One region of the Bacillus sp. 3255 genome, then DNA from elsewhere that is predicted to be linked to it. Evidence: predicted binding sites of a transcription regulator. Region 1 holds the regulator's gene; each other region holds the start of a gene.

Region 1 (7,554 bases):
ACTCCCTTTCAAACTATCCTCATAACGATAGCAAATAAAAAATCGACAAATTATGTTAAGATTTAGTGTAACAGAATCCAGCAACTATGAAAAGAATTTGAATTATCATTAATACCTATAGGATTGATCGGATAATCTTATGTTCTTCCATCGACAGGGCGCATCATTTCCACTATAATACAAGTATATTTACTTTAGAAAGAGGGATGTAGTGTGGCACAGATTAGAATCCGCAATACGGATGAACGCATTGTAGGCGAAGAGCAGGTCAAAGCGTTCCTGGATAGTCAAAATGTCGTGTACGAACATTGGGATACAAATAAGCTTCCTGAGGCGCTTCGCGAGAAATTCGTCCTGAGCGACGAAGAGAAAGCGCAAATCATCTCGGCTTATGAGCCGGAAATCCGCGATTTGGCGGCAAGACGCGGCTACGAGATTTGGGATGTCATTTCCCTGTCCGATGCGACGCCTAACATTGAAGATTTGCTTAAGAAATTCGAACAAGTCCATACGCACACGGAAGATGAGATCCGTGCAATCGTATCCGGTAAAGGTATCTTCATCATCAAATCCGAGGAAATCGGCTATTTCGACGTTGAGCTGGAGCCTGGCGATGTGATCTCCGTTCCTGAGAACACAAACCATTTCTTCACCTTGATGGATAACCGCCAAATCGTAGCTGTCCGCCTGTTCATTGAGAAAGACGGCTGGGTCGCTTACAACGTGGATGACCCGTCCTTTATCAAAGCTTAATTACATGATAAGAGCAAAGCCCAACAGCACTGGACATTCGGTCCAATCGCCGTTGGGCTTTGTTCTGTTTGCCGGACTAGACGTTCGCGATAATCGGCAAAATATCTTGCAGCCTGGAAACCTCGAACGCAGGGACAATCTCATCTCCGCTTTGCAAGCCATGATGATTGATCCAAATGTTCCTCATGCCGACGCTGCCCGAACCAAGAATATCGGTTGTCAGTTTATCGCCGATCATGATGCCTTCTTCAGGTTGGATCCCCAGCAACCCTAATGCATGATGGAAAATGGATACATCCGGTTTCCCAACCCCGAACTCGCCGGAGATGACAATGTGGTCAAAATAGCCGGAAATGTCAGGTACGCCTGCCAGCTTTTCCTTCTGCAAATCGGGAGATCCGTTCGTTAACAAGAGCAGTTGGTACTTCCCTTTCAACGCATCGAGAACGCGGAACGTTTCCTCATAGACGAGCGGCCGCTTGCGGCGTTCTGCCGGGAAAAGCTCCCCAAGCTTGTACCCCAGCTCGCGGTCTTCAATGCCAAGCGCGCGCAGCCCGCGGGTCCACGACTCCGTGCGGTAGCCAGGTGCTAATTGCTGCAGCTTGCGGAAATTCTCATTCTCGCCTTGCGTGAAATTCGCCCATAGTCCCTCGAACGGATTAATGCCAATCATTTTCGTAAACGGGAACGTCTCATAAGATTCATACAAGGCCCGGGCTTCTTTGCGAACGGCAGCTTCCAGCTCCGCCGGGTTAACGGCCACATGCCGCGCAGCTTCCTCGCAAGTCGCATCGAACGCTTCCTGCACACTACGGTCGTCCCATAACAGCGTGTCATCCAAATCAAAAAGTACAGCCTTCAACGTCATCATTCATTTCCCCTTTGAATGTTGTCTCTATGTGAACGAGCAATTACTCTTCGTCCGTGAACTTGATAGAATCAAGCTGAACTTTAAGATTGCCTCGGAAAGCCTCGATATAAATTCTTCTGAGCTCATTGCGTTCATCGATTTCTGCGTCCGTCAAGCCGACGGTTTTCGCTTTGCGTGCTAGCTCATTGATGCGCTCGATGTTTTTCTCCATACTGTCGCTCATAGTGATCCTCCAGTCCAAATGTCAATATGACTATTACTTTGCCATCCCTCTACGGGATTGTCAAGAAAACGACAAAAAGAGCCATCGGATCATGTCCAAGCCTCTTTCAGTCCTTACTCTATTCAGTTTATGCCCGAGAGCTAGGGGAGCAACAGCACTTGCCCTTCATTCAAAGAACTTGTTGCAAGATGGTTTAATGATTTAATCTTATCTATGTAGGAACGTACGTTCTCATTGCTGTGCTTATTCGCTTCCGCGATAGCCCAGAGCGTATCTCCAGCTTGAATAACGATCCTCTGGTGCACCTCCGCCTTGGAGACCGTGTGAACGGGTACGCTTGCTGTCGGTGCTGTCGGTGCTGTCGTGGAAGCCGCATAAGCTTGTACCATAGCACCAAATGAGAACACAGTGCCTAGTATCATTACAATAATTACTAAGCGGAGCATTGCTTTCGTGTGACGTTGTTTGATCGTTGTGATTACTTCGGACACTGAAGCGGATCTATGAGGTGTGCGTGATTGATTGTTTTGTGTGTAAGCCATATACATGATTCATCATCTCCCAAACATTTGTTCTGGTATTAGAATAACACGAACACTTGTTTGTGTCAACGGATTTTCTCGAACTTATGTTTGTACGAACTCGGGTTCTATGTTATACTTTGGGTAATGATTCCCAGTATTGGAGTGATAACTATTGAGTAAGATTTCGCAGCGTCAGCAAGCTATTTTGGAATACATTAAGAACGAAGTGAAAGATAAGGGCTACCCGCCTTCCGTACGCGAAATCGGCGAGGCTGTCGGACTAGCCTCCAGTTCTACGGTTCACGGCCATTTGGAGCGCCTTGAGAAGAAAGGTTTGATCCGCCGGGATCCGACGAAGCCTAGAGCTATCGAGATTCTCGGGTTAGACGGCGCAGAAACGCATTTCGCCGTATCCGTTGCGCGCGTACCGCTCGTAGGTAAAGTTACTGCTGGGGTGCCGATTACGGCCACGGAGAACATCGAAGACTACTTCCCACTGCCAGTCAGCATGGTCGGCGACAACAATGTGTTTATGCTCAGCGTTATGGGGGACAGTATGATCGAAGCTGGCATTCATAACGGCGACTATGTCATCGTCAAGCAGCAGCAGACGGCAAATAACGGCGACATCGTCGTAGCCATGACGGAAGATGACGAAGCGACGGTGAAACGCTTCTATAAGGAGAAGGACCATATTCGTCTGCAGCCGGAGAACTCCGCATTGAAGCCGATTCTATTGAAGAACGTCACGATCCTCGGACGCGTTATCGGACTTTTCAGAGATATGTAAGAGAAAGCCGCCTGGCTTGAATAGGCGGCTTTTTTATTTGGAATTGCTTGGAAGCCGGCATCCTTGCCCTGCCGGCCGGTAGCTGGAAAAGCTCCAGTTATTTCAACCTGGTTTCGGCTTCCTGAGTGAATAGCTGGAATTTCTCCCGCTAAAAAAAGCGATTCGAGGTCGATTGCAGGAAATGCCGTGGAAATAACAGGAAATTTTCCAGTTAACTGGCGGCGGGAGCCTCTTTCCCCTTAAATAACGGGAGAAATTCCAGTTAACCCGCTCGGGCGTGTGCTATGCTAAAGATCCAACAAAAAAGCGCCAAAACGACTAAATAACCAGTCGTTCAGCGCTTTTTATTGGGAACATTTTCATGCTTCTGTTCGTTTAATGAATGATAACCCGATCCCGGAGGTCACGCCCATGAGAATCCGTTTCAGTATCCCTTTCAGTATCCCTTTCAGAATTCTTCCTAGAATCCCAACCATGCTGCTCCTAGCGCTCACCATCCTGCTGCTGTCCAGCTGCGGCTCCGCCGATCCTGCCGATCCCGCTCCCCCCTTAACCGCCAAGACGCTCCAAGAGCTGTACCCGGGCGATCTGACCAAGGTAGATGCCATCGAAATCCGCAGCGGATCCACCGGCGAATTGAAATCATTCACCGACCCGGCGAACGTGCAGCAATGGATCAACCAAGTACGAGATACGGTATTCCAGCCGGATCCGAATCAAGAAGACCGTGCAGGCTTTCTATACGCGGTGTCGCTGCTGGAGAACAAACAGGTGAAATTCAGCTTCACCCCGAACAGCACAGGCGGCCATTATTATCTCTACAATGAACAATTAACGAACAGCATACGAACGCTTTTTGAAAGCAAATAATTAAAACGCAAGCGCCCAGTTGCCCGCACGGAAAATAGGCTCCACGCGGCCGTCCGGCAGCTCTCCGTCGATCTCGAGGTCGGAAGTTCCAACCATGAAGTCCACATGGATCAAGCTGGTGTTCCCTCCCCTGGCTTTCAGCTCTTCGTTCGACAGCGAGGCGCCGTCTTTCATATTGATCGGATAGCAGCTGCCCAAGGCAAGGTGGCAGGAGGCATTCTCGTCAATTCCCGTATTATAAAAGATCCGCTTCACATTAGAGATCGGAGAATCGTAGGGAACAAGCGCGACTTCCCCCAAATAACGGGCCCCTTCGTCCATCTCCAGCAGCCTTGCCAAGTGCTCGTACCCGACTTCGGCTTGGTAATCCACCACTTTCCCGTTCTCGAAGGTGAACGAGAACTTATCGACAAGCGCCCCGTTGATATTAAGCGGCATCGTGCTGGCAACCTTCCCATGAACGCCTGTCCGCTTAGGCATCGTGAACACTTCCTCCGTCGGCATGTTCGCAACGAACCGGATGCCGCTGGCGTTCGCCTTATCGCCGCCCAGCCAGATATGATCCGCCGGCAGCTCGACGCGCAGATCCGTCCCCGCAGCGCGGTATTGCAGCGCGGCATACTGCTTCTCGTTCAGCACCTTCCGAACGCGCTTCAACTGCTCGATATGCGTCCGCCATGCCGCAACCGGATCATCTTCATACACGCGATTGAAGCGGAATACCGCATCCCACATCGCTTCCACCCGCTGATCCTCCGGAAGATCCGCATAAACTTTCGAGGCCCAGGCGGTTGTCGGGGCTTTGATCAAACACCAACTGAACGTACTCGTTCTTACATACTGCTGATATTTGGACCGCGCTGTCGCCGCCGCTTTGGAAGCTCTGGAGATGACGCCGGCATCAAGGCCCGCGTAGAGATCAGGATCAGGCACTTTGATATTCAGCAAAGCCCCGCCGTTCTCGACAAAGCGCTCCAGCATGTCCGTATGCCACTTCGGATAATAATCAAGCGCATCGTCGTGGGCATACGCCAACCGGCTGCGGGTCACAACATCATCCTGCCAGTTCACTTGAACGTAATTCGCACCTGCTTCATAAGCCTTCTTGACGATCATTCTCGTCAACTCCAGACACTCGATCGGCGATTCGATCATGAGGTCTTGACCTTTGTTCAAATTAACGCCGATTCTCACAACCAGTTCGGCATATTTTTCTAAGTTTTTCATAAAGTTGTCCATTCGTCGTTCCCGCTCCTTCGCATGAAAAAGCCCATCAGTCCATGCCAAGCATGTAACTGACGGGCTGATCTATCTAATTGTTACGCTTCGTTCTAGTACAGGGACAGATATTGATCTCTTTCCCACTGATGAACTTGCGTTCTATACATATCCCATTCGATCTCTTTCAATTCGTAGAAATGAGCCAGAGCATGCTCGCCGAGGGTGTCGCAGATCACTTCATCGCGAATCAGTTCGTCCAACGCTTGCTTCAAGTTCAGCGGCAAGCTTGGAATGCCTTGGCTTTCTCTCTCTTCTTCCGTCATCACATAGATGTTGCGGTCGGTTGGAGGAGGGAGCTGCATTTTGTTCTTAATGCCGTCCAGACCTGCGGCCAGCATGACTGCCAGCGCGAGGTACGGATTAGCAGCCGGATCCGGATTGCGCACTTCAACGCGCGTGCTCAGACCGCGGGAAGCCGGGATCCGAATCATCGGAGAACGGTTGCTCGCCGACCATGCTACATAGCAAGGAGCTTCGTAGCCTGGGACAAGACGCTTGTATGAGTTAACGGTAGGGTTCGTAATCGCCGCGAAAGAACGCGCATGGCGCAGTACACCTGCCATATAATGTCTCGCTACGTTACTTAAACCTAACTTGTCGCTCTCGTCATAGAACGCGTTGACATCGCCTTTGAACAGCGATTGGTGGCAGTGCATACCGGAGCCGTTCATGCCGAACAATGGTTTAGGCATGAAGGATGCGTGCAGGCCGTGCTGTCGGGCTACGGTTTTGACAACGAGCTTGAACGTCTGGATCTGGTCAGCCGCTTGGATCGCATCGGCATATTTGAAATCGATCTCATGCTGGCCAGGCGCCACTTCGTGATGGGAAGCTTCGATTTCGAAGCCCATTTCTTCCAAAGTTAAGACGATGTCGCGGCGGCAGTTTTCGCCGAGGTCCATCGGCGCCAAGTCGAAATAACCGCCTTGGTCGTTCAACTCCGTCGTCGGGTTGCCTTTCTCGTCGGTTTTGAACAGGAAGAACTCCGGCTCAGGCCCGACGTTCATGGCCGTGTAACCCATTTCTTCCGCTTGCTTCAGCGCATTTTTCAAAATTTGACGGGGATCCCCAGGGAACGGACGGCCATCCGGCAAGTAAATGTCACAGATCAAACGGGCAACTTTGCCTTCCGTCACCCACGGGAAAATGACCCATGTATTCAAATCCGGATACAGATACATATCCGACTCTTCAATGCGCACATAGCCTTCGATCGAAGAACCGTCGAACATCATTTTGTTGTCAAGCGCTTTCTCCAATTGGCTGAAAGGAATCTCAACGTTCTTAATGCTGCCCATCAAATCCGTAAACTGCAAGCGAATGAACCGGACGTTCTCTTCTTTGGCAATGCGTAAAATGTCTTCTTTGGTAGGATTGTTGTTGTAAGTCAAGTTCATTCTCCTCTCATTGTTACAAGCGCTTACGAAACGTTATTTATAAAACCGGGAGAGCTGACCTTGAATCAATGAAACTTGATCCGGACGTTTTCCCCCGCCGATCAACTGCTGCTTAAGCATTTTGTGCAGTTGGGAATCGGTTAACTCTTTACGTTTAACTTCCGTATGCTCGTTCAAAATCGTAGCATCTTCCGAATCTTTATCGACCGGGATGAGCACTTGCTTGATCCCAGCGATATTCACACCTTTTTCAATCAGATCTTTAATCTCAAGTAGCCGTTCTACATCGTTAAAGGAATAGAGTCGTTGATTGCCGCCTGTTCTGGCTGGAATAATGAGCTCATGCTGCTCATAATATCGAATCTGTCTCGCGGTTAAATCGGTCAGCTTCATGACGATCCCAATTGGGAATAACGCCATATTTCTACGTATTTCATCACTCATGCTAATCACTCCTGCAAAGTTAAGTACCTCTCCTATATTGTACCTAAGTAACAAAAACGTGTCAAGGAGTGTAAGGTTTGTTCACAGTCTAAAATTTTCAAAGCAATCCCTTGTCTACCATATGTTGGATCGCCGTCAACACCCCTAACTTGCAGTGTGAATAGGTGAGTCCACCCTGCATGTACGCAATGTACGGCTCGCGGATCGGCGCATCGGCGGACAATTCCAGGCTGCCTCCCTGGATGAAGGTGCCTGCCGCCATAATGACGGGATGCTCGTAACCCGGCATATCCCACGGCTCCGGCACGACGTGCGAATCGACGGCAGCCGCCTTCTGGATGCCCTGCACGAACGTGATCAGATGCTCCGCGGACGTGAAGCGGATCGCCTGGATCAGATCC
Region 2 (7,554 bases), on a different contig from region 1:
CGGCGCCATGATCAGTGAAGTGCTGCCGGCTTCGCTGACCGGCAAGTACGGGTTTATGCCGCGCAGCAAGGCGCTAGCCATTATCCACACGCCGAGCGGCGTGGAGGAAGGCAAGCAGGCGCGCAGGCGCATGGTTTACGAGGAGCTGTTCTTGTTCCAGCTCAAGCTGCAGGCTTACCGCGCCGTGACGCGCAGCCGCGCGGACGGGGTGAAACAGCAGGTGGACCTGCCTGCTGTACGCGCCTTCGTGCGCGCTCTGCCCTTCCAGCTGACGGAGTCGCAGAAGAAGGTCGTAGGCGAGATCCTGCACGATATGCAGGAGCCGTACAGCATGAACCGGCTGCTGCAGGGAGACGTCGGTGCAGGGAAGACCGTCGTCGCGGCCATCGGCCTGTATGCGACGGTCAAGGCCGGCTACCAAGGCGCGCTGATGGTGCCGACGGAAATCTTGGCCGAGCAGCACAAGCGCTCGCTCGACAAGCTCTTTGAGCCCTACGGGCTGCAGGTTGCGCTGCTGACCGGCAGCTCGACGGACCGCCAGCGGCGGGACCTGCTCGCGTCCTTGCAGATGGGGCTGATTGACGTGCTTGTCGGCACGCATGCCCTCATCCAGGAGGACGTCTTCTTCCGCCAGCTGGGGCTCGTCGTGACGGATGAGCAGCACCGCTTCGGGGTGAACCAGCGCAGCATATTGCGGCGCAAGGGCATGAACCCCGATGTGCTGACGATGACGGCGACGCCGATCCCGCGAACGCTGGCGATTACAGCCTTCGGCGACATGGATGTTTCAACGCTGCGCGAGCTGCCCAAAGGCCGGAAGCCGATCAAGACGTACGCCGTCCAGCACGCCATGCTGGAGCGTGTGCTCGGCTTCATCCAGCGCGAGGTTGCCGCAGGGCGGCAGGCGTACGTCATCTGTCCGCTCATCGAAGAGTCGGACAAGCTGGACGTGCAGAATGCCATCGACGTCCACATTCAGCTGCAGCAGCATTTTCCGCAGATGCGGATCGGCCTGCTGCACGGAAGGATGAGCGCGCAGGAGAAGGAAGCGGTCATGCTCGCCTTCAAAGAAGGGAACGTGGATACGCTCGTATCGACCACGGTCATCGAGGTTGGCGTGGACGTGCCGAACGCCACGCTGATGGTCATCTACGACGCCGACCGCTTCGGGCTGTCGCAGCTGCACCAGCTGCGCGGACGCGTCGGGCGCGGCGAGCATCAGTCCTTCTGCGTGCTGATCGCCGACCCGAAGACCGAGGTCGGCAAGGAGCGCATGAAGGCGATGACCGACACGGTCGACGGCTTCGAAATCGCCCGGCGCGATCTGGAGCTGCGCGGGCCGGGGGACTTCTTCGGCACGAAGCAGAGCGGGCTCCCGGAGTTTCGCATCGCCGATATGATGGCGGACTTCGAGGTCATGGAGGAGGCCCGCGACGATGCCGCCGAGCTCGTGGGCGACTCTTCGTTCTGGACCGGCGCTTCTTTCATGCCGCTGCGGACCTTTTTGCAGAGCGCCCATATTTTTGATAGCGAAGTGTTGGATTAGCAGCGTGTATCCTTGGAAACGAGGTGGTCTCATTTGACATATTTTTTAATTTATTTATTGCTGATGAACATCGTCACCTTCATCGAAATGGGGCACGACAAGGGGCAAGCCAAGAAAGGCGGCCGCAGAGTGCCTGAGAAGCGTTTGTTTCTGTTTGCCGCACTGGGCGGCGGAATCGGCGGATGGCTCGGCATGCGGGTATGGCGGCATAAGACGAAGCACACGTCCTTTGTGATCGGCATGCCGCTGCTTGTCGCGCTGAATTGCATTTGCGTCATTCTCATCGCCATTTATATGTAGTCAAGATTGTGTTCGTTCCCTCATAGGATAGAAGCATGACGGGATATCGGAGGTACGAACATGAGCTATCAGCACTATCAGTACTATGGCATCGATCCTGCGCTCGTTGAGCGAGTTAAGTTCAAATTGAAAAATCCGCAGGTCAAGGAGCGCATCAAAATGCTGCTGCAGGGCGTGACGAAGGCTGATTTGCAAAATCGCGCCAAAGTAACGCGCCTTATCGGGCTGGCAGCCGGAATTTTCGGCGAGAAGCTGACCGGAAGTCAAACGAATCAAATTTTGGAATTCATTCTATCCCAAAAAATCGATCCTTCCAATACCTTTCATTTGATCAAACTATGGTCCATGTTTCGATAAGCCAGTCTCCCAAAGCACCGCTAGCAGGGTTAAACAACCCGGTTAGGTGGTGTTTTTTATTTCCAGAAAAAATTGCTTGCATAACGAATACATGTTCGGTATATAATAAATAACACGAATATATGTTCGCATATGGTGGTGACAAATATGAGTGCTCATGCAAGAGTCGAGACAGAAGAGGATGTTCAAATCATCAAGGAATACACGCTGCTGCCCATTTTGCTCGATATGCTGGCAAGAGATATGGAGGAGCTCAAGGTTTATAAGGACAAAATTGTGTATAATCATATTCTTTTTTACCTCAGAGAGGTGGAGAACGCCATTTACCCTCAATTACAACACATCAAGAGCATGATGAAGAAAAGGGATATTAAAGTGATTCATACCGAAACGAATGCATTAGGTATTAACGTTGAGTATAAAGTCCGAGGCTATATCCATCATTTCACGATGCTGCGCAGCTTGGTCAAGGCCGAACTGATGACTATGCTGATGAATATGCGGGGGGGATTACGGTGAGCAAAGGAAAGGAGCGAACGATACTCCTGGCGGACTGTCAGAGCTTCTACGCAAGCGTAGAGAAGGCCGATCATCCGGGTTGTAGGGATAAGCCGGTGGCGGTCGCAGGCGACCCTGCCATGAGATCTGGCATCATTCTAGCTGCTTGTCCCATTGCCAAATCGTATGGAGTTTCCACGGCCGAACGGCTGGGTGAGGCGCTGAAGAAGTGCCCGGATCTGGTTGTGATGCGTCCGCGGATGCAGCATTATATTGACGTTTCACTTATGATTACCAAAATATACGAAGAATTTACCGATCTCGTCGAAGTTTTCAGTATCGATGAGCAATTTCTTGACGTTACGGCTAGCCTGCCTATATTCGGAGATCCGGATACGATAGCCCAAACCATTCAGCGCAAGGTGCTGCAGCAAACGGGCGTGAAGGTACGCATCGGCATCAGCTCCAATAAAATACTGGCCAAAATCGCCACCGACATCTGGGCCAAGAAAAACGCTACCGGCATATATACGCTGCGCCCTCCGGCCGTAGAAGCGAACATGTGGGAGCAGCCTGTAAGCAAAATGTTCGGCGTCGGTTCGCGAATGACCGCACATTTCGCCAGACTGGGCATGTACACGATCGGCGATGTGGCAAGAACGCCGCTTCCGGTGCTCAAGGATAAGTTCCGCGCGCGCTTCGGCAAACAGTCGGATATACATGCCGAGGTGATGTGGCGTACGGCGAACGGCTTGGACGATAGTCCGGTCACGCCCGGCACGTTCGATACGCCTCCGAAGTCCATCGGTCATATGATGACGCTGCCGAGGGACTACGCGGAGTCTTCCGAGGTAGATACGATCCTTCTCGAGCTAACCGAGGAAGTTTGCCGGGACTGCCGGCGCAAGGGATACATGGCGTCGATCGTTACCGTCAGCTGCATGTGCAGCCCGTTTGACGCCCCGACAGGCTTCTCGCGGCAGATGAAGATGCCGGATCCGACGAATCATACCGGCACCGTATTTCAAGCCGTCAAGAAGCTTTTCTACAAATTCTGGGACACGATGCCTGTCCGCCGCGCCGGTGTGATGCTAAGTCAGTTCGTCAACGACGATACGTATCAGCTTACGCTTTTTGAGGATCAGATTAAGGCGCGGGCGCTTGAGAAGGTAACGGACAGCATCAAGGACCGATTCGGGAATTCGGCGATTGTCCGCGCCTCCTCGCTCACAGCAGCCGGTCAGGCACAGAACAGAGCGCTCAAAATCGGGGGGCACTATAAATGAGCAAGAAACTGGAAAAGAACGGCTTGTGGGAATCAAGCAGGATGATGCTGCCCCAGCACCGCGAAGCGCTGCAAAACCAGCGCAGCGACCGTCATGCTCCGGCGAATCGTCCTACGGCGGAGGATATTGGCATTATGCGCGATTATGTACTGCTGCCCTTCATGCACGGGATGATCAAAAGAAAAGCCGATGAGATCGGGCGATCCGCCGAAACGCTCAGACAGCTGTATTCGCGTGTCACTTACCTGCTCGCAGCCCAAATTCAAGCCGATTTCAGCGAAACGAAAACGAAAATGATGCAAAGAAGCATTCAATTATTCGAAGAGGAGAAGAATGACCGCGCCATTCACTACCGGTACATTTGTCGCGGACACGAAGACGCGCTGATCATTGCCAAAGATTACATGCGCGCCGAAATGAGCGTGCGAACGGCCCGCTATATCGATCAACTAGTCGCTAGCGTGTACAAAAAGACAGACAATCCCGTCACGTAGACCGCAATAGGATCAGGAACAAACAGATGTTGCAGCCGGCAGCCCGATGGAGACCTCCATCGGGCTGTGCGAATTGACGGGAGTATTACTTTTTCTCATAATGGAGGAGAGAGTTACAAGTGGACTTAAAGAACTATCAGGCAGAGGATGTGCGGCCATGTGCGGACGTTATACCATAACCGTAACGTTAGAGGAGCTAATGCTGCGGTATGATACTTATTACAAATATCCAGCGAGATACAGTCCCAAATACAACGTGGCGCCTGGGCAGCAGGTCATGGCTATCGTCCATGACGGAGAGAAGAACAAGCTGGGCGAGCTGCGCTGGGGGCTTGTTCCAGAATGGGCGAAAGACGAGAAGCTGGGCTACCAGATGCTGAATGCGCGGGCCGAAACAATTGCGGACAAGCCGGCTTTCCGCAAGCCGTTTGAGCGCAAGCGCTGTCTCATTCCGGCAGACTCCTTCTACGATTGGAAAGGAACAGGCAAGCATAAGCAGCCGATGCGCATCATGCTGCGCAGCAAGGAAGTTTTTAGCATGGCGGGGTTGTACGATACATGGACCTCTCCGGAGGGCAAGCGCATATCGACATGTACGGTGATTACGACGGCAGCCAATGAAATGATGGCGGATATTCATGAGCGGATGCCGGTTATTTTGCCGAGGGAAGCGGAATCGGTTTGGCTCGACCGCAGCATAACGAATCCGGAGACGCTGCTTCCGCTGCTGAAGCCGTATTCTTCCGATGAAATGTTCGCCTACCCCGTTTCGAGCCGGGTAGGCAATGTGCGCAACGACGATGAATTGTGCATCGAGCCGCTAAGTCTGCTGCTGTAGGCGGAATCGTAACAAAGAATAGGAGATTGACATGAGCATACGCGCGCTTCTTAGCATCACACTTATACTGGCCATTGTACTCGGCCTCAACGGTTACATTGGCTGGCACGGTCAAGTTTTTCTGTCGAATCAACTCGGTCATTTCTTTCATGCCGGATGGTATTGGCCTGTTTTCTGGGTCGTTGCCTTATCGTATTTGCTGGCATGGGCAGGCTCCAAAGCGCTGCCGGCGGCCGCATCCAGAGTATTGAAAATAATCGGTTCCTATTGGTTCGCCATTATGCAGTTCGGTTTTTTGCTGCTGCCATTAACTGACCTGGCGGCAGGAGTGCTCCATCTGGCAGGCGTGTCATCTCAGACCTACATTCCGTTCCTGGGATGGTTGGCCATAGCAATTATGGTACTTCTCATGCTGCGAGGTTCTTACAATGCACGGAGTCCTATCCTGAGGAAGTATGAGATTACCGTTCCCAAACAAGCGGGAGACTGGAACCAACTGCGTGTCGCCGTTGCATCGGACATCCACTTGGGTTCCATAGTCGGCAACCGCCATCTGCGCAAATTAGTAAAGCATGTGAACAGCTTAAAGCCCGATTTAATTCTTCTGCCTGGGGATGTCATTGATGATGATATTAGGCCGTTTATCCGTTATGATATGGGTACGACCATGCGGGAGCTTCAAGCTCCGCTTGGCATTTATGCCGTACTCGGCAATCATGAATACATAGGCGGCCACATACCTGCTTTTGTGGAACAAATGAACCGAATCGGCATACGCGTGCTCATGGACGAAGTCGTCCATATTCAGGATCGGATGTACATCGCCGGCCGAAAAGACAAGGCGTCCGAGCGAATGGCCGGAGGACGTAAAGAACTGAAGGAACTGCTGACGGGAACAGACCCGGATCAGCCTATTATTGTGCTGGACCATCAACCTTACCATTTGGATAAGGCGGAACAAGCCGGAGCGGATGTCATGCTGTCAGGGCACACCCATCGAGGGCAAATCGCGCCGAACCATTTTATAACAGGAAGGCTTTTTGAGCTTGATTGGGGTTACCTGCGCAAGGGGAGGCTGCATGCGATCGTCTCCTCCGGCTTCGGTACGTGGGGGCCACCGATCCGGCTAGGCAGCCGTTCGGAAATTATTGAGTTAGTCATTCATTTCAAAAGCAACGAGAAAGAAGAGGAGTAGTCGACATGCAAGAAGCAGACAAAAAAACAATTACCCCAACAGAACTGGCAGCCGCCATGCTGCAGTTTACGATGAAAAGCATTGAAAATAGCTGGGATACAATGAAGCCGGCCGCTGCCGCCTATTTGGAAGACCCTGTACTTACGCAGGAAAAAGAAGATGAGCTTATCAAAGAGATTTACATAGCGGCTTTAGCCTTGGAAATTTACTGCATCCCGTATGCATTCGACGAAGGCATCGCTCGCCTCGTAAGCCTGGGGATGGGGGAGGTTATGGCTTCAAGCAACTTGTCCGAGCATCGCTTATCGGAATCCGTCAGTCAACACTATCTTCCGCGCTTGGAAACCGTAAGCTTATCGTCTCCTGCCGATCTCGCTTTAGCCCTGGCCCAAGAAGCGGCAAGTATTTTGTATGACCGATTAGAGCTTCCGCTCAAACCGGCGGAACCGACGAACAGCTTGCTGTGGGTGAAGCTATTTCCTTTTCTCGTTCAGCACGTCGGGAAATGGCCGATTCTATCCACCAATTTCGAAGTTACGACAGAGCGGAGGTAGAGACATTTGGTTGCAACTAAAAGAGTTACCGTGTATATATTATCCGGCTTCCTCGGCAGCGGTAAAACGACCTTATTAACAAGAGCGATCGACCACTTCACCGAAGCGGGACGCAAGCCCGCCGTCATCATGAATGAAATCGGCGAGGTGAATTTGGACGGTCAGCTGCTGGCCGGTGAAGTACCGATGTCTGAGCTGCTGGGTGGCTGCATTTGCTGCTCGAGCCGGGGCGATTTGGCGACAGCTCTCAATGAGCTAGTAACCGAAGAGCGGCCCGACATAATTTTCATCGAGTCTACGGGCATCGCGAACCCGATGGAAATTATCGATGAAGTGACAGACGCTTCCCTGATCATACCTGTAGAGCTCAGAGCGCTTATCACCGTAGTCGATGCCCCTCACCTGCTGGAGCTAAGCCGGACTAGCCGAGGCAAGACTTACCGCCTCATGCAAGACCAAATCCGTACAGCCAACCTGCTGCTCCTG
Region 3 (7,554 bases), on a different contig from region 1:
TCTTGCATTTCTACCCTCGCAACAAGAACGGGTACTAATGCTGCTAGGCCATCTACAGGAACACATGAAGGTAACAGGAGATCTGTTGAAACTGCCGGAAGGTGTGTATGAAGAATTTATTGCGCGATATTCGAAGTTTTCGGGAATTGGTATAGGATGAATGATTATGGGGGTGTCCTGAACTCAAAAAAGACTTTGGGGCATCCACCCTCATAATAGGAATGCTGCCGTTCGTAGGTTAACATAAAATCAATTTATTGATTTTCGCTAAACAACAAAACCGGAACCCCAACGGAGTCCCGGCCCACACTACCCTACCTCGCTCAGCCTCCCATCCCGAAAATATGCAACCCGCTTCGCCTGCTGCGCAATCGCCAGGTCGTGCGTAATCTACCGTGACTGATTCATGAAGGTCGGCCTTACATTTCATTCATCTTCTATCCAAGCTTGATTTAATTCAGCCCTCAAAACATCTCTGTATGCCACCCATTCCCAACCCTCAGGCCCATCCTGCGGTTCGAGTAAATCCAACCGAAATTCGCCATGCTTACTGCGACCGACAATTCCGACGATAGAGCGGTTCTTAAACTCCCCATATAAAGTTAACGTAACTGGTTTCTTATACATCTGAGAAAGACTTAGAACCGCTGATATGTTCTGTATCTCCTGCTCGTCACGTATTGGTTGTGATAAGCGCTGAGCCTCTTTTCGCTTCCTGATCGCCGCCTCTTTATGTTGAGGAAGCATCATCCGACTGGACTCCCAAAGTCCGTTAAGCTCTAACTTCTTACTCATTTGTAGTGACCTCCTATTTTGCCGGCTCGATCTGCGGCTAGACCGGCTTTCATCAAACTCGAAGCGCGTATAATTGCCGTATTGCCAAAACGGTCTTTAATCCCATCCAGAACGCCATCCAGTTTCCTTAGCTTAGTTAAATCCTCAAAAAGATCCAGCTGTGTAACTTCCTCGTCCTCAAGTGTTCCTAGCGTTACACCAACCTTTCGAACCGGATGCCCATTCCAGTTACGATGAAAAATCTCCCGAACGGACTTGAAAACTTTTAACGTATTGTTCGTTGTAAAGGGCATTTTTCGTTGTTGACTAAAGCCTGTAGGCGCATCGTAGGGTGAGCACATGCAGAATACATGAACGGTTCCACTCGTATATCCCTTCGCTCGCGCATCGCGGCAAACTTCTTCCGTTAATTCTAAAAGCACAATATCAACTTCTTCTGCCGTTGTGTAATCCCGCGGCAAGGTCATTCCGTGACCGATTGATTTAGGGGCTACGTTAAACGTTCCAGGAGTGACTGGACTGTCATCCAGACCATTTGCTGTACGCCACATAACCTCTGCTTGAATGTCCGATTGTTTACCAAAGCGCGAACGAAACTTCTGTTTAAGCAAGTGCAGCGGTGTTTGAGCGACATGGCCGATCGTTGTCATGCCAAGAGCCACAAAATGTCTGGTCATCCGCGACCCAACTCCATACATTTTATCTACACTTAAAGGCCATAAGACACGTTCTACATCTTCTTTACCAAGCGTAAAAATACCCCTCGGGTTTTTCTTCGCGAAATTATCCGTTGCTTGTTTAGCAAGGATTTTCGTAGGGCCGATGCCAACACGAATGCGTACATTCATTGACGCTGCGACCTTCTTTTGAATCATGACTGCCAGTTCTTCTGGCGTACACCGAAAATGATTCAGCGAGCCTGTCACGTCCAAAAACTGTTCATCAATCGAAAATACTTCCACAAGATCCGTGTACTCTTTGTAAATATCCGTAATTGCAAGAGATACATCAATATAGCGTTGCATGTGCGGCCGCATGACAATCACGTTGGGACATAACTGAAGCGCTTCTCCAAGCCGCTGCGCTGTGCTAATTCCAAAGCTCTTGGCAATTGGGCAGGCAGCCAAAATAATACCTGATCTTCTAGCCGGATCCCCAGCCACGACAACCGGGAGATGATCTAAGCCTGGATGAGAAGCCTTTTCGACGCTTGCGTAAAAAGATTGGCAATCCGAGAGGTAGATCGTACGATCACTTTTTTCTCTCATTACCATTTACAACGACCTCCGCATTCTCATTAAGGTGGTCATCAGTTCAGCCTTGATCAAGCTTCTTAACATTGTAAAATGGTGAACGTATCCGCGAACTTTATATTCAACATGAATTCCTAATGCCGTCGTTGATGTGTTCAACACTTTAATGTCACGTTTCTTCATCGAACTTTTAATATTTTGAATCTCAGGATAAATTACGTTCTCAACCTCTTTCAAATAAAACAGAATATGACCGTAAATAATTTTACCTTTGTGAATCTTGAGCTCTTCAGAATCCCTTGCTATCATATCAAGCAAAATGGGGAACAATGTAAATTCTTTGATTAATTGAACATCCTCGTCAGTCTCAACATTTGTCATGACACTCATTTAATCACCTCGAAATAGGAACGTGTGTTTGTGTTTTATATTATATACCGAACACGTATTCGCTATGCAAGTGATTTTTATAAATAGAAAAATCCCCACCGTGAAATGGAGCCAGTGGGGAATACGCCAAAACATAATAAACCTATTGTATGAAAACAGGGAACATACCAGCGGCAGTCTGCTCCCTGTTTGTTGCGCTATCTTTCCTCGGTCAATGAAAGCATCCAAATCACGACTCGAATAATTTCCTTGTTATTGGAAAATATATTTCGATGAAAGGGGGGACATCCATGGTTGAGTACACGAACATTCAAGACAATTCCGAAGAAATTATGAAGTGTATTGTTAACTGCGACACCGAGAAAGATCAGAAAAGAACAGACGATAACCTTTTGAGCAGCATGCCGAATGAAGAAGAATATATCGATGAACCGTAACCTAATAAGGCGACGGTTATTCTATTGTGTCTAAAGATAAACACCTTGTCGCTTTCCTGTATATTGCGGTCAAAATAACATCTTAAATTGGTAAATCACATTTATGCTAACATTCCAATTGTAAAATAGTAACAAGGTATCCAGGAACAAAACCAATGTTCCTGGCTGCCTATTACTTATTAAACACTTATTCTCTCGTTAGTTACTACTGACTTTATAGGCATCAACCTTCACTTAATCATTTTAACCTTTAGACGTAAGATCCGATGAAGAGTTACTTTAAACTATTGTAGCTCTGTACCCTGTATTCTTACCTTTTTCAACTGCCTCGATATAGCCATCGAAATAATATGGTATATCATCTTCTTTACCATTCCGAATTCTGCCTCTAACTTTATCGAATGCAAATATAGAAATTGAATATTCAGGCTCTCCAGTAACCAACACAGGCTGCTCTCTCTCTTGTACCCAAATGTACTGTCCGCCATAATTCCTTCTTGCCACTTCAAATATGTAACTTCCAGCCATTGAAGAAACAGAATCTAGAGTATCATCATCTATTTGATACTCGCCTAACTCTTCTAAAATGTCGTCAAGTTTTCGTAAACTTTGCACACTATAATCAAAATTTCCTTTATCAGAAAAATTAGTTGCGAAACTTTCTGCCGTTGTAATAATGTCTTGTTCTAATCTACTTTGCATAATGCTCCCCCCTGGAATCGTGAACTTACAGTTAGAATTATTCACCCTTTAACGGTAACTATCCTGCACCAAACTTATCAATAAGGCAGCTAGCAGTACCGCGGTGGTCTGCTCCCTGTTTTGGTTGAACTATAGTTCCCCGTTTGCGTAATGATCTCACTTTTCATCTATAGTACTTCTGTAACGGCATTTTAGGGCCACCCTAGAGGGATGGCCCTTTCGTTGCACGGATAAACCGGAAACAGTTTCACAGCACGTCTATAGAGGTAAAGACACTTTTAAAAAGTCTTTTAACGTCAACGGAGGTCGCCTGATCAGGTCAGCTAAGGCGTTACTCGTTTGCGCAAAGTCCCCGTTACGGCTGGCACGGAATAAACCCAAGGTGATTGCAATGCGCGCTTCCGGAAAACCTTGTGCAGTCAGATGCGCCCGATACGCTTCGTCCGTTACGACCTTACGATAAATAGGCCGGCCGATGATATCCGATACCATTGCCGCAACCCCCTCCATATCAATCGCTTCAGAGGCCGTTAGATTCGGAGATGGACCATCCCAGTTCTTCTCGGTTAAGATCACTGCAGTAGCTTCAGCCAAATCCGAATGCGTTGTCCAGGCAATCGGACCGTCCTCGGGAACAATCAACTCGCCCGTTTTGACGGCATCGCCTAGTAATCCAACTAATGAAGAGGCGTAAAAACCGTTGCGAAGAGACGTGTGGCGCATACCCGACTCTTTAAGCAAATCTTCTGTCGCTCCATGGTGAACCATAGGCGGAAAATACGACGTCGAAGAAGAGCCCATATGACTCGTGTACAGAACCCGTCCGGCGCCGGATTTCATTGCTGTTTCAATTGCGGTTTGGTGCTGACGGATCCCCGCATCTCCCAAAATACCGGTTGAAACAAGGAGAACTTGTGACGCGCCTTCAAAAGCATTCAGCAAGCTCTCCGCCTCAATGAAATCGCCATGACGAACACGTACGCCGCGCTCTTTTAAATCTTGCGCCTGGCTCACATCCCGAATACTGACACCAATCTGCTCAGCCGGGAGGCGTTTCAGCAGCTGCTCGACCACGCCCCTGCCTAACCTCCCATTCGCTCCAGTAACGATCAGCATGTTACTCTCACCCTTCTTCTCTACAAAAAAATTTGCTAACTATACGGATTTGTGTAACCATATATCGCATAAGTAAAAGATAAAGGGTTGGAGCCCAGTCAACAATCAGCAAAAGGCCGGTTTCGTTGCGTTCCCAACACTATCGCCGTTTTGTTTGTTTTTGAGATCCGAAGAAAGAGTGGTATAGCATGCCGGTAAATCCTAGCGACCCCCGTGTAAAGAGAACCCGCCAGTTGTTTATTCAAGCCTTTAACGATCTGCTTGACGAAAAGAGAAACATCTATTCCATTTCTGTTCACGACATTGCGAATCGAGCGGCCGTCAACCGCGCAACCTTCTATGCCCATTATGAAGACAAATTCGCTTTTCTCGCTTATTGGATGACAGAGAAGTTTCAACTTATTCTCCAAAAAAGACTGCCGGACGATGCAGCCTTCAGTCCGGATAATTTGTATATCCTTGTTCAGAGCGTCTTTCAATTTCTAGTCCGATTTCGACAGTACCTCACGCCGGGAGACAAGCAATTTGAGCCGCTGCTGGAGAACGCCATGCAAAAGGAATTGTATCGTCTCCTGCTCCAATGGCTAAAATCGGGGCCTAAACAGAACGGCCTGCAAGAAAAGCGGGAAGCTACGGCTCTTGTGGTCAGTTGGGGCATATTCGGGTCGGCCCTGCAGTGGAGCAGGGAGATTCAAACTCGTACGCTGGAGTCAATGGTGGAAGAGGTTATTGAAGTTATAACGGTTAATTTAGGCGCTTTTTGGGAGCAAGGAACCGGATGAGCTTGAACGTGAATGGCCGCAATCTCCTGCTATCTACGGAGTCAAACCTGTTCAATTGCTTCCTTCTCAACCATCTCTGAAAAATACCGAAAAGTTGTAGTAACGAAAACAGGGAACAACTGCCGGCGCGGCGATCTGCTCCCTGTCTGGGTTAACTAACGTACCCCGTTAGTTCAGCAAATGAGTCCAGTTTTGATTAAACTACTTCTGGATGTTACATAGTTACTCAAAAATAACAAAGGCTGGCCATGGCATTAATTTTTAACCGATAATTTTTGTAGTAAAGCCTCACCAGCTGACTTAAATATTTTATTTCTGTTTACGAACTCTTCCACTTCAGATAATTTTGCTGGCCGATAACCTGGCCCATTGCATCCGCAAGAATGGTAAGCAAAGCCACTTTTATATAACAGTTCTACCTTTGCCCATTGCTTTTTATCATCTTGTTTTGGTGCCTTGAAATCATGCCCCATATCGTTCATGATATCGCTGCATTGGGGACATTTATATTGTCTATTTCCAATCTCCGTGCCACTAAGTTCAAGATCAGATACTTGTTTAAATACCTTTCTACAATTAAAACATGCAAAAATGCCTTTGTATGGCCCATATATCGCATATCTGCACATAAAATTTCACTCTCCTTTTTGCGTATTTTGAAGTCAAACTATCGTTTCCGTTATCAGAACTTTAAAGCTATCTCTATTCAGTTCTAGGGTTTGTAAATAGACCGATAATTTCTATAATCTCGGCTTCAGCAACACGGTTTGGTCCCTCCATGAAATATCCTTTAAGTCCTACTTTAATATCATGAATATGTCTTTCCTCTCGTGCTTTAGGAAACATTATCCACATTCTAGCGGTCCCCGATTCTAAAACTGAACATGTCTCATTAATAATTATTTCTCCGTTCTCATCTTCGAACTCAGGGTGGATGACTCTCAACTCAATCCCTGTCTCTAAAAAATCCCCTTCTAAAGCAAAATCACTTCTATATCCTTGTCTAGGAAGTATTTTCCTACCTCCTTCTTCTTTCGTAAAAAATCTATACCTTACTTTAAAATCAGGTGGAAACCCACGCTTTACTTCATTTGATATCCACATGCGAGTACCCCCATATTATAAAGTTATTCTCTGCAATAGAAATTTTTCCTTTATTTGTAACTATCCGGCCCGTTGTAGTTGTTCCAGTCTCCACATCCTATTCTGTTTCCAGTTCGCGTTGTCACCATTCCTCAAAATTGGCTATCATTCATCGCGGATGACCTTGGCATTATCCTATATGTGATTGACACTTTTGTTTATTCGTATGCAAACAGGTCGGCTTTATAATAGAAAGTAAAGAGATCTTTAATATTTTGACGGAGATGGATGCAAGTCATCACATGGAGGTATTTAAATGAACGAAGTACTGAAAATGACAACGACTCGCTACCCGGACTTAGAAGCATGTATACCGGTGATAGAAGCGGCATTTGAGCTGATGCGAGTCTCCTTCAGCCAAGGCGGGAAGCTACTATTATGCGGTAATGGCGGTAGTGCGGCAGATTGTGAGCATGTTGTTGGAGAATTAATGAAGGGGTTTATGTCCAAACGTCCGCTTCAAGCATCCACAATTGAACGATTTGAATCTGAATTTCCTGGAGAAGGCACTTCGATTGCAACGAAACTCCAAGGTGCTTTACCGGCGATTTCCCTAGTCAGCCATTCCTCTTTTTTAACCGCTTATGCAAATGATGTAGCTTCGGAAATGATTTTTGCTCAGCAGGTCTATGGATATGGTCGCCCGGGAGATGTTTTGATCGGGTTTAGTACTTCCGGCAACTCAGTAAATGTGCTTCGAGCTTTACAAGTCGCTAAGCTGCAGGGGATGAAAACGATCGGTTTCACAGGATTTAACGGTGGCAAAATGAGAGCGTTGTGCGATGTTTCGATCTGCGTGCCATCGGAACGAACCCCTCACATCCAAGAGAGGCATCTGCCCATATATCATGCGCTGTGCATTATGCTGGAGGAGGTGTTCTTCCCCTCATGACAGTATTAGCTGCAATCGATATTGGCGGAACAAAATGCGCAGTC
Region 4 (7,554 bases), on a different contig from region 1:
AAATGGGGGGGCTTACTCCTGCCATCACTTCCATGTTTGATGTGCAAAGTGCTCAGCAGATGGCTTTTATTCGCTCCATGTTGAAAGAACAGCGGAAAGATTCCCTGTTTGAAATACCGCTGCACTCTATAGAAATTGTCGTTTTTGATTTGGAAACGACGGGGTTTTCACCTTATAACGGCGATGAAATTATTTCTTTCGGCGGCGTCTCCGTCATTGGCGGTGACATTCAAAGAGATCACACCTTCTATAGTATGGTGAATCCGAAGCGTAAAATCCCGGACGACATCGTTGAATTGACAGGCATAACGAATGAAATGGCCGCGGATGCGCCTGAACTGATCGGTGTGCTCAGCGATTTCCTCGAGTTCGTTCAGCAGCGGATTTTGGTGGCTCATGCAACCGGGCATGACAAAAACTTTTTGAATTCGGCGCTTTGGCGGACGTCCAAAGTCAGCTTGTCGCATCGCGTGCTCGACACGATGATGATTGCCAAATGGCTGATGCCGAAACGGAAAGACTTGAGCTTGGATGCGCTGCTTCATGCTTATGAGATTCCGATTACGCAACGCCATCACGCCCTGGAAGATTCCTTGATGACGGCGCAGCTGTGGTCCAGGTTCATGGAAGAGATCAAAGCAAGGAATGTAGATACATTAGGGGATTTGTACGCTTTATTAAGCCATCATTGATCGATTGCAAACGCGAGTTTGTGATACGTGGTCGATGTGGCTTTTTTTATTTGGAACAGCTGAAGGTCCGGCTTGTGCGGCTGCTGCAAGGATAAGATCCAATAGCTTGGGAGGGAGTGCCAGAGCGTTTGCAGATCGTCCTGAGACGGGATGGCGGGAGCTGCAGGATGCGAGTGAAACAACCCGATGACCGGATGCTTGCGATCCATGAGGTAAGGAAGGAGCTCTGCAGGGTTTAATTCAAAATGCCGCTGCGGGTTGGCGGCATGGTTGGTTAATGGGGCGAAACGTTGGGCGCGAAGGGTTGTTGCATGCCGCCTTGGTTCTGATTCACCAAGCAGGAGGCCGCAAGCTTCTTCGGGCAGCATTTGCAAGCTGTGGGAAAGCAGATGCTCGTATAGTTCTTTCTTAAATTGCACGATCATCTGCATCCCCCCCAATTTGCGCAACATTCGTTTGAAGGTTAGTATATCATGCTTTCTGACCCATTTGCTTATCCGGTTTAATGAAGAAGAAAACGAGACCCAGCATGAGCAGCGCCAAAGCTGAAACGGTAATGAATAAAGTTTTGTGCGACATGTTCATCAGCCAACCGAATAAAGGCGGCCCGAAAGCCACGCCAATGAAACGCAGGCTGTTGTATAGCGATGTAATCATACCCCGTTGGTCGCGTTCGACGGAACCGGTAATCATGGTGTTCAAACAAGGAAGCAGAAGGCCTGTTCCAATACCGCTGAGAGAAAGCAAGCCGATGAAGACGTATAGATTGGTGTTCAGAAAGATGGCGAGCGTTAGTGAAATCGTCATGATGACCAGCCCGATATTCATCAACCAGCGCATCAGGGTGCCGTTTTGTTTGATCTTCGCGCCTGTGGTGTAGGAGGTGATGACCATGCATAACAATGGAATCGCCAGCACAAGACCTTTGCGAACGCCGTCGATGTTGTACGGCTTCTCCTCTAATATTTGCGACAAATAAAAGAGTACGCCGAAAAGGATGAACAGTGTGATGGATCCCGCGAAAAAGGCGGGGATGAGCCAGTGCCCTTTTTGCTTCATAATATCTCGAATATGCCCCAGGTAGACACCGAGCCGATCGGCCTTCTTCTTGTTGGGGGGCTCCTTGATCATGAAGATGACGGCGAGCAGGGCAAGCAGGCAGAACACAGGGAAGGCGAAGAAAGGCGCGTACCAGACGATCATGGCGATCAAGGAGCCCAAGATTGGAGACACAACTTTGCCGGTACCGTTGGAAGCTTCGATCAATCCTAATGCTTTACTTGCTTCCCCTCCCTTGTAGAGGTCGCCGACTAACGCCATAGCGATAGGGGCTGTTCCGGCCGCTCCAAGGCCTTGTATGGCTCTGGCGATGATAAGGATGGTGTAGGAGTTCCACACCGCCCCGAAGCCTGCCAGGATGCCTGCAGCGCCATAGATGATGAGTGATGGAATGATGACGGCCTTCCGTGTGAATCGATCCGATAAATAGCCGGAGACGGGAATGACGATGCCTGCTGCGATGGAGAACAAGGTGATAACGAGCGAGCTTTGGAAACGGGAGATGCCCATTTTGTCTTGAAGATCCGGCAAGATCGGGACCAGCATGGAGTTGCCCAGCACGAGCACCAAGGGAATCGTTGCAATGGCGATGTATTGCCAAACGGACCCATTGCCGGATGATTCTTTGGAATTCGGCTTATTAGAAGAATTAGTGCTGTTATGGCTGGTCCAGTTATTGGAGCCGCTTTTGAATTTTTTCTTAGCTGTGGCTGCTTTGTTCACCTGTTGGCTTCCTTTCCATGTGTTTGTCAGACCTTACTTTTCCCCATTGAGGGGAAAGCATACTTGGGAACAACCGATGTTGGAAATTTCGGCGAATTGGAGATAATATAGACAGAGTGGAGGTGAACAGGCATTTTGAAGAAAAATGTAATTGTGATCGCTTTGGTCCTTGTGTTGGCAGGGATTGCGATCTATCAAAACGCCCAGCGCGAGAATAAGCAAACTCTTATGCCTACCGAACAGGCGCCCCAGGTGAATTATTTGGCGCCATCCTTCACGTTGACAGGACTTGACGGTAAGACATACTCGATCGGCGGTCCCCGAGAGAAGCCGCTGCTCGTGAATTTCTGGGCTTCCTGGTGCGGTCCGTGCGAGGAAGAAGCGCCGGATCTGGTGAATGTGTATAACAAATATCAGGGGCAATTCGATCTTTATGCGGTGAACGTAACGCCTGGAGATAAAATGGAGAATATTAAGAAGTTCGTGGACACTTATAAATACCCTTTCCCGGTGCTGCTTGACAAACAAGGTACGAATGCGGATGCCTATCGTGTCTTGGCGATTCCGACGAGCTTCCTGATTGATCGGAACGGAGTCGTTCGCGAAGTTATCCACGTCGTATCGCCCAAAGAATTGGATAAAAAGATTGCCGGGCTTATCAAGGGATAAACAAGAAAAGCTGCAGATCGGCCCGAGAACGGGCTGATTTGCAGCTTTTGGCTTATTAGTGGTTGACGAGACCGAGGCGCTCGTTCTGGTCTTTGTTCGCCGGCTCGACGCGCTGTCTGCCAATGAGGGCGTAGCGCAAGCTGTCCACCAGTGCGTACCAGCTTGCTTCGATGATGTTGCTGGATACGCCGAGCGTGTTCCAGGTTGAATTGAAATCCGTCGTCTCCATCAAGACGCGGACCTTGCCTGCGGTGGCGTCTTTCTCGTCGAGGACGCGAACCTTATAATCGGACAAGTGAATGTTCTTGATGTCCGGATAGTACTGAATCAGTGCTTTGCGCAGCGCATTGTCCAAAGCGTTGACGGGGCCGTTGCCTTCCGCCGCGGTATAGATCGTCTCTCCGTGCACTTTCACTTTGACGATTGCTTCCGAAACGACGGATTGGTTCGCCGATTTCTCTACCAGCATTTTGAACGATTCCAGGGTGAAAATCTCTTCGAGTCCTTCGAAAGCTTCGCGAAGCAGCAGCTCCAGCGTCGCATCCGCGCCTTCGAATTGGTAGCCTTGGTGCTCGAGATCCTTGATTTTCTCGATGACTTCTTTGGTCTTCTGGTGCTCTTTGTTGAAGTCGAGATTCAGCTCTTGCGCTTTCACCAGCACGTTGCTTTGTCCGGCCAATTCGGAGACGAGGACGCGCTGTTTGTTGCCGACCAGCTCCGGCTTGGTATGCTCATAAGTGCTGGCATCCTTGAGGATCGCAGAGACGTGAATGCCGCCTTTGTGCGCGAATGCCGCGTTGCCGACATAAGGCTGATTGTTCGGCATATGCATGTTGGCGATCTCGCTGATATAACGGGAAACCGGCGTTAGGGTCGCCAATTGTTCCTCCGTGATGACGTGATAGCCGAGCTTCAATTGCAGATTCGGGATGATGGAGCTCAAATTCGCGTTGCCGCAGCGCTCGCCGTATCCGTTAATCGTACCCTGAACTTGTCCGGCACCTGCTTGCACCGCAGCCAGAGAGTTGGCGACACCTAATTCGCAATCATTATGCGCATGGATGCCTACAGGCGTCTTCACATGCTGCTTGACGGCTGTCACGATCGCGGTTACTTCGCCGGGAAGCGAGCCGCCGTTCGTGTCGCACAGCACAATCCAATCCGCTCCCGCATCCTGTGCTTTGGTGATCGTTTGCAGCGCGTAGTCCGGATTATTTTTGTAACCGTCGAAGAAATGCTCCGCATCATAAATGACTTCAAGTCCGCAGCTTTTCAAATAGTGCACGGAGTCGTAAATCATCGCCAAATTCTCTTCGAGTGTCGTCTGGATCGCGGTATGTACGTGGAAATCCCACGACTTCCCGAAAATCGTCGCGACTTGAACGCCCGATTCCACAAGTCTATTCAAATTGATGTCTTCCGAAGCGACGGAATCCTTGCGTCTTGTACTTCCGAAAGCCGTAATCTTTGCGTTGTTGAACTTCATGTCGCGGACACGCTCAAAGAATTCGATATCTTTGCTGTTGCTGCCCGGCCATCCGCCTTCAATATAATGAACCCCGAGCTCGTCGAGCTTGCGGGCGATTTTGATTTTATCCTCAACCGATAGGCTGATGCCTTCTCCCTGAGTTCCGTCCCTTAATGTAGTATCGAAGATTTTGACTGATGTTGACATGGCTTCCTCCTTCAAAAGCTAGCAAAGTGACTTAGTTGCTTGTGTACGGGTGAATATGCTTGCTTTAAAGCGCTAATGTATAATTTACGATTATACCATAATACAACGGATAAAGTCATCATATCGCAAAAATGCGTTTGCTTGAATCTTTATTTTTTTGTATGCTGAAAATGGCTTTCACACTTGTTTTTGGTTCTAGGAGGGGAATGTGAAATGGTGACGGTGGAGCATCATTATCCCAAGTCGGGGAGAGTCATTTTGCATATCGATATGAACGCCTTCTACTGCTCGGTACATGAAGCTGTGGAGCCGGAAACGTATAAAGGAAAGCCCATTGCGGTCGCAGGCAGCGTCGAGCTGCGCAAAGGCATTATCGTGACTTCATCTTATGTGGCGCGCGCGCTTGGGATCAAGACAGGCATGCAGGTCAGGCAGGCGCTGAAAATATGCCCCGATTTGATCCTCATCCGCCCGGATTTCGAGCTGTATCGCAGCTTCTCCCGGCGGTTCATGCAAATTGCCTACAGCTATTCGCCGATGGTCGAATCCATGTCGATCGATGAATGCTTCGTCGATATTACAGGATCCAAGCAGTTCGGTACGCCTGTGGATATTGCGAATGCAATACAACAAAGAATTATGAAAGAGCTCCAGCTGCCCTGCTCCATCGGCATTGCGCCTAATAAGCTGCTGGCCAAGATGGGCTCCGATATGAAAAAGCCTAACGGCATTTCGGTCCTGCGCTTGCGGGATGTGCCGGGGATGTTATGGGATAAACCGTGCAATTATTTATTTGGTATCGGGAAGAAAACGGCGGTTAAGCTTACGAGGCTCGGGATTCATACGCTAGGTCAGCTGGCGGCCGGCGACGAGGCTTTATTATCGAAGCATTTCGGCGTACTAGGTCCTCATCTGAAGCGGGCTGCGAACGGTATCGATCATGCTCCCGTCAATCCGGAACAAGAACAGAGCAAGTCGATCGGACACACAACTACGCTGCCGCGGGATTATATAGAAAGAAAAGACGTTCACCGCGTATTTCTGAATCTTGCCGATCAGGTGGCCAGAAGACTGCGCAAGCAGGAATTGATGGCCTCTACGATTCAAATCACGATCCGGGATCCGGAGATGCGAACGATTACGAGATCCGTAACGCTTCCTACACCTACGGAGCACATGGACGATATTTATAAAACCTCGTGTCAACTGTACGATCATCAGTGGGAAGAGGGGAACCCGGTAAGGCTGCTGGGCATTACCCTGCAAAATCTGACGAGCAAGGAAGAGACGTTCGTTCAGCTCGATTTATTTGACTACGAGAAACAGCCCAAACGCGAGAACTTGAATAAGATCATGGATGAACTCCGGGATAAATTCGGCGAGAATGCGATTCTGACCGCCGGGATGGTGAGTGACGATCCTTCCGCACTCATCCGCAATCACAGGGCAAGAGGGACTTCCTTGCAAATGGACCATTTGAGGAACAACCCCCTTCATCAAGAAGAGGAGAAGTGAGGGCAGCTTATGGCGCATTGCATCGGCTTTGCGGGGTACTCGAACAGCGGCAAGACAACGTTAATCGCTAAGCTCGTCGTTGAGATGAAGCGGCGCAACAAACGGGTTGCGGTTATGAAACATGACGCGCATGGACATTATAAAGAAGCGTCAGGAGCGGATTCAACTATTTTCGCCGAGTCCGGGGCCGATGCGGTTGTGACCTTATCCCCGGGTGGGGTTCACGTCTACGAAAGGAAGCAGCAGCCCGATCTGCAAGAGCAGGTCCGCGCATGGAATCATTTGGATTATGTTTTTGTTGAAGGTTTTAAAAGGGAAAAGCATCCAAAGATCGCGATTTTCCGTACAATAGAGCAGAGAGGAATTGTTCATGTTCTAGAGCCGGAGCCTATCGCGATTGCCACCGATCTGGAAGCGGAAGGAATGGCTGGTTTGGCTTATCCGATTTTTGATGTAAACGACGCTTCTGCTCTGGCCGACTTTATTCAGAGGTATTTTGAGGGAGATCAATATTAAGGTTTGAACTTTGTCCTCATTTATATTATATTTTACAATGAGGATAATTCGAGGAGGAGTAGAATCATGGCAAAGTATACATTCGTTGATAAAGATACTTGCATCGCTTGTGGCGCTTGCGGAGCTACAGCACCAGACATCTATGATTACGATGATGAAGGCTTGGCGGAAGTGATTTTTGATGGAGACGGCAACAAAGGGGTAACTGAAATCCCTGAAGATCTGTACGATGATCTGCAGGATGCACAAGATGGCTGCCCAACAGACTCCATCAAAGTTGCGGATTCACCTTTTAACTAATCATACCTTATTCGTAGAGGCGATCTGCGAAATGTCGAAAAAGCTCAGTTCCTGACCGGGAACTGAGCTTTTTTTTGCTACAATTTGTATATAAATGTAAGAATTCATTGCCATTTGTCTACCTCCATCTTACAATGAATCTAGTAGGTATAAGGAGGTTCATATGGGTAAAAAGAAGTGGATCAAGACGGTAGTGGCAGGACTTTTGATTATGCTGCTATCGACATATTTCTACACGGTCAACTCGAGCGGTTTGTTTTATTTTGTGGAAGGGCCTCTGCAGGATGTTTTGCGCAAGGCGAAGTCCGTAGAAGAACGCCAGCCCGAAGACCGAATCAAAATCGTCAAGATTGATGAGAAATCTCTGAAAGCGATCGGTAAGTTCCCGTGGGACCGTTCGATATA

Evidence for each region. Region 1 encodes LexA, which represses DNA repair genes until DNA is damaged. Its sites were predicted from a motif close to CGAACATATGTTCG; they were not measured.
Region 2: J2X61_RS10285 (YhjD family protein) is a predicted target of LexA. The motif match lies at 2,319-2,332, and genes of this name have one in related genera.
Region 3: J2X61_RS12640 (YhjD family protein) is a predicted target of LexA. The motif match lies at 2,487-2,500, and genes of this name have one in related genera.
Region 4: J2X61_RS03235 (DNA polymerase IV) is a predicted target of LexA. The motif match lies at 4,945-4,958, and genes of this name have one in related genera.

Annotation. Positions count from the first base shown of each region.
Region 1 covers NZ_JAVDUS010000013.1:99,350-106,903, reverse strand. The annotation lists gene J2X61_RS19980 (1,2-dihydroxy-3-keto-5-methylthiopentene dioxygenase) at 214-753, shown strand; gene J2X61_RS19975 (HAD family hydrolase) at 830-1,621, opposite strand; gene J2X61_RS19970 (DUF896 domain-containing protein) at 1,665-1,847, opposite strand; gene J2X61_RS19965 (LysM peptidoglycan-binding domain-containing protein) at 1,988-2,269, opposite strand; gene lexA (transcriptional repressor LexA) at 2,544-3,161, shown strand; gene J2X61_RS19955 (hypothetical protein) at 3,573-4,031, shown strand; gene J2X61_RS19950 (aminopeptidase) at 4,032-5,270, opposite strand; gene glnA (type I glutamate--ammonia ligase) at 5,363-6,703, opposite strand; gene J2X61_RS19940 (MerR family transcriptional regulator) at 6,743-7,153, opposite strand; gene J2X61_RS19935 (methionine gamma-lyase family protein) at 7,251-7,554, opposite strand, start outside.
Region 2 covers NZ_JAVDUS010000005.1:330,518-338,071, forward strand. The annotation lists gene recG (ATP-dependent DNA helicase RecG) at 1-1,546, shown strand, start outside; gene J2X61_RS10275 (DUF1294 domain-containing protein) at 1,580-1,846, shown strand; gene J2X61_RS10280 (stage VI sporulation protein F) at 1,907-2,203, shown strand; gene J2X61_RS10285 (YhjD family protein) at 2,351-2,722, shown strand; gene J2X61_RS10290 (DNA polymerase IV) at 2,719-3,987, shown strand; gene J2X61_RS10295 (YhjD family protein) at 3,984-4,481, shown strand; gene J2X61_RS10300 (SOS response-associated peptidase) at 4,639-5,319, shown strand; gene J2X61_RS10305 (metallophosphoesterase) at 5,351-6,514, shown strand; gene J2X61_RS10310 (hypothetical protein) at 6,520-7,068, shown strand; gene J2X61_RS10315 (CobW family GTP-binding protein) at 7,075-7,554, shown strand, end outside.
Region 3 covers NZ_JAVDUS010000007.1:77,078-84,631, reverse strand. The annotation lists gene J2X61_RS12655 (sulfatase family protein) at 1-160, shown strand, start outside; gene J2X61_RS12650 (YolD-like family protein) at 427-795, opposite strand; gene J2X61_RS12645 (DNA polymerase IV) at 792-2,063, opposite strand; gene J2X61_RS12640 (YhjD family protein) at 2,070-2,429, opposite strand; gene J2X61_RS12635 (hypothetical protein) at 2,729-2,875, shown strand; gene J2X61_RS12630 (hypothetical protein) at 3,155-3,577, opposite strand; gene J2X61_RS12625 (SDR family oxidoreductase) at 3,836-4,693, opposite strand; gene J2X61_RS12620 (TetR/AcrR family transcriptional regulator) at 4,882-5,475, shown strand; gene J2X61_RS12615 (hypothetical protein) at 5,730-6,104, opposite strand; gene J2X61_RS12610 (hypothetical protein) at 6,178-6,579, opposite strand; gene J2X61_RS12605 (D-sedoheptulose-7-phosphate isomerase) at 6,875-7,510, shown strand; gene J2X61_RS12600 (ROK family protein) at 7,507-7,554, shown strand, end outside.
Region 4 covers NZ_JAVDUS010000002.1:158,801-166,354, reverse strand. The annotation lists gene J2X61_RS03260 (exonuclease domain-containing protein) at 1-692, shown strand, start outside; gene J2X61_RS03255 (M67 family metallopeptidase) at 686-1,117, opposite strand; gene J2X61_RS03250 (MFS transporter) at 1,164-2,474, opposite strand; gene J2X61_RS03245 (TlpA family protein disulfide reductase) at 2,610-3,143, shown strand; gene cimA (citramalate synthase) at 3,199-4,818, opposite strand; gene J2X61_RS03235 (DNA polymerase IV) at 5,032-6,333, shown strand; gene mobB (molybdopterin-guanine dinucleotide biosynthesis protein B) at 6,343-6,849, shown strand; gene J2X61_RS03225 (ferredoxin) at 6,916-7,149, shown strand; gene J2X61_RS03220 (adenylate/guanylate cyclase domain-containing protein) at 7,313-7,554, shown strand, end outside.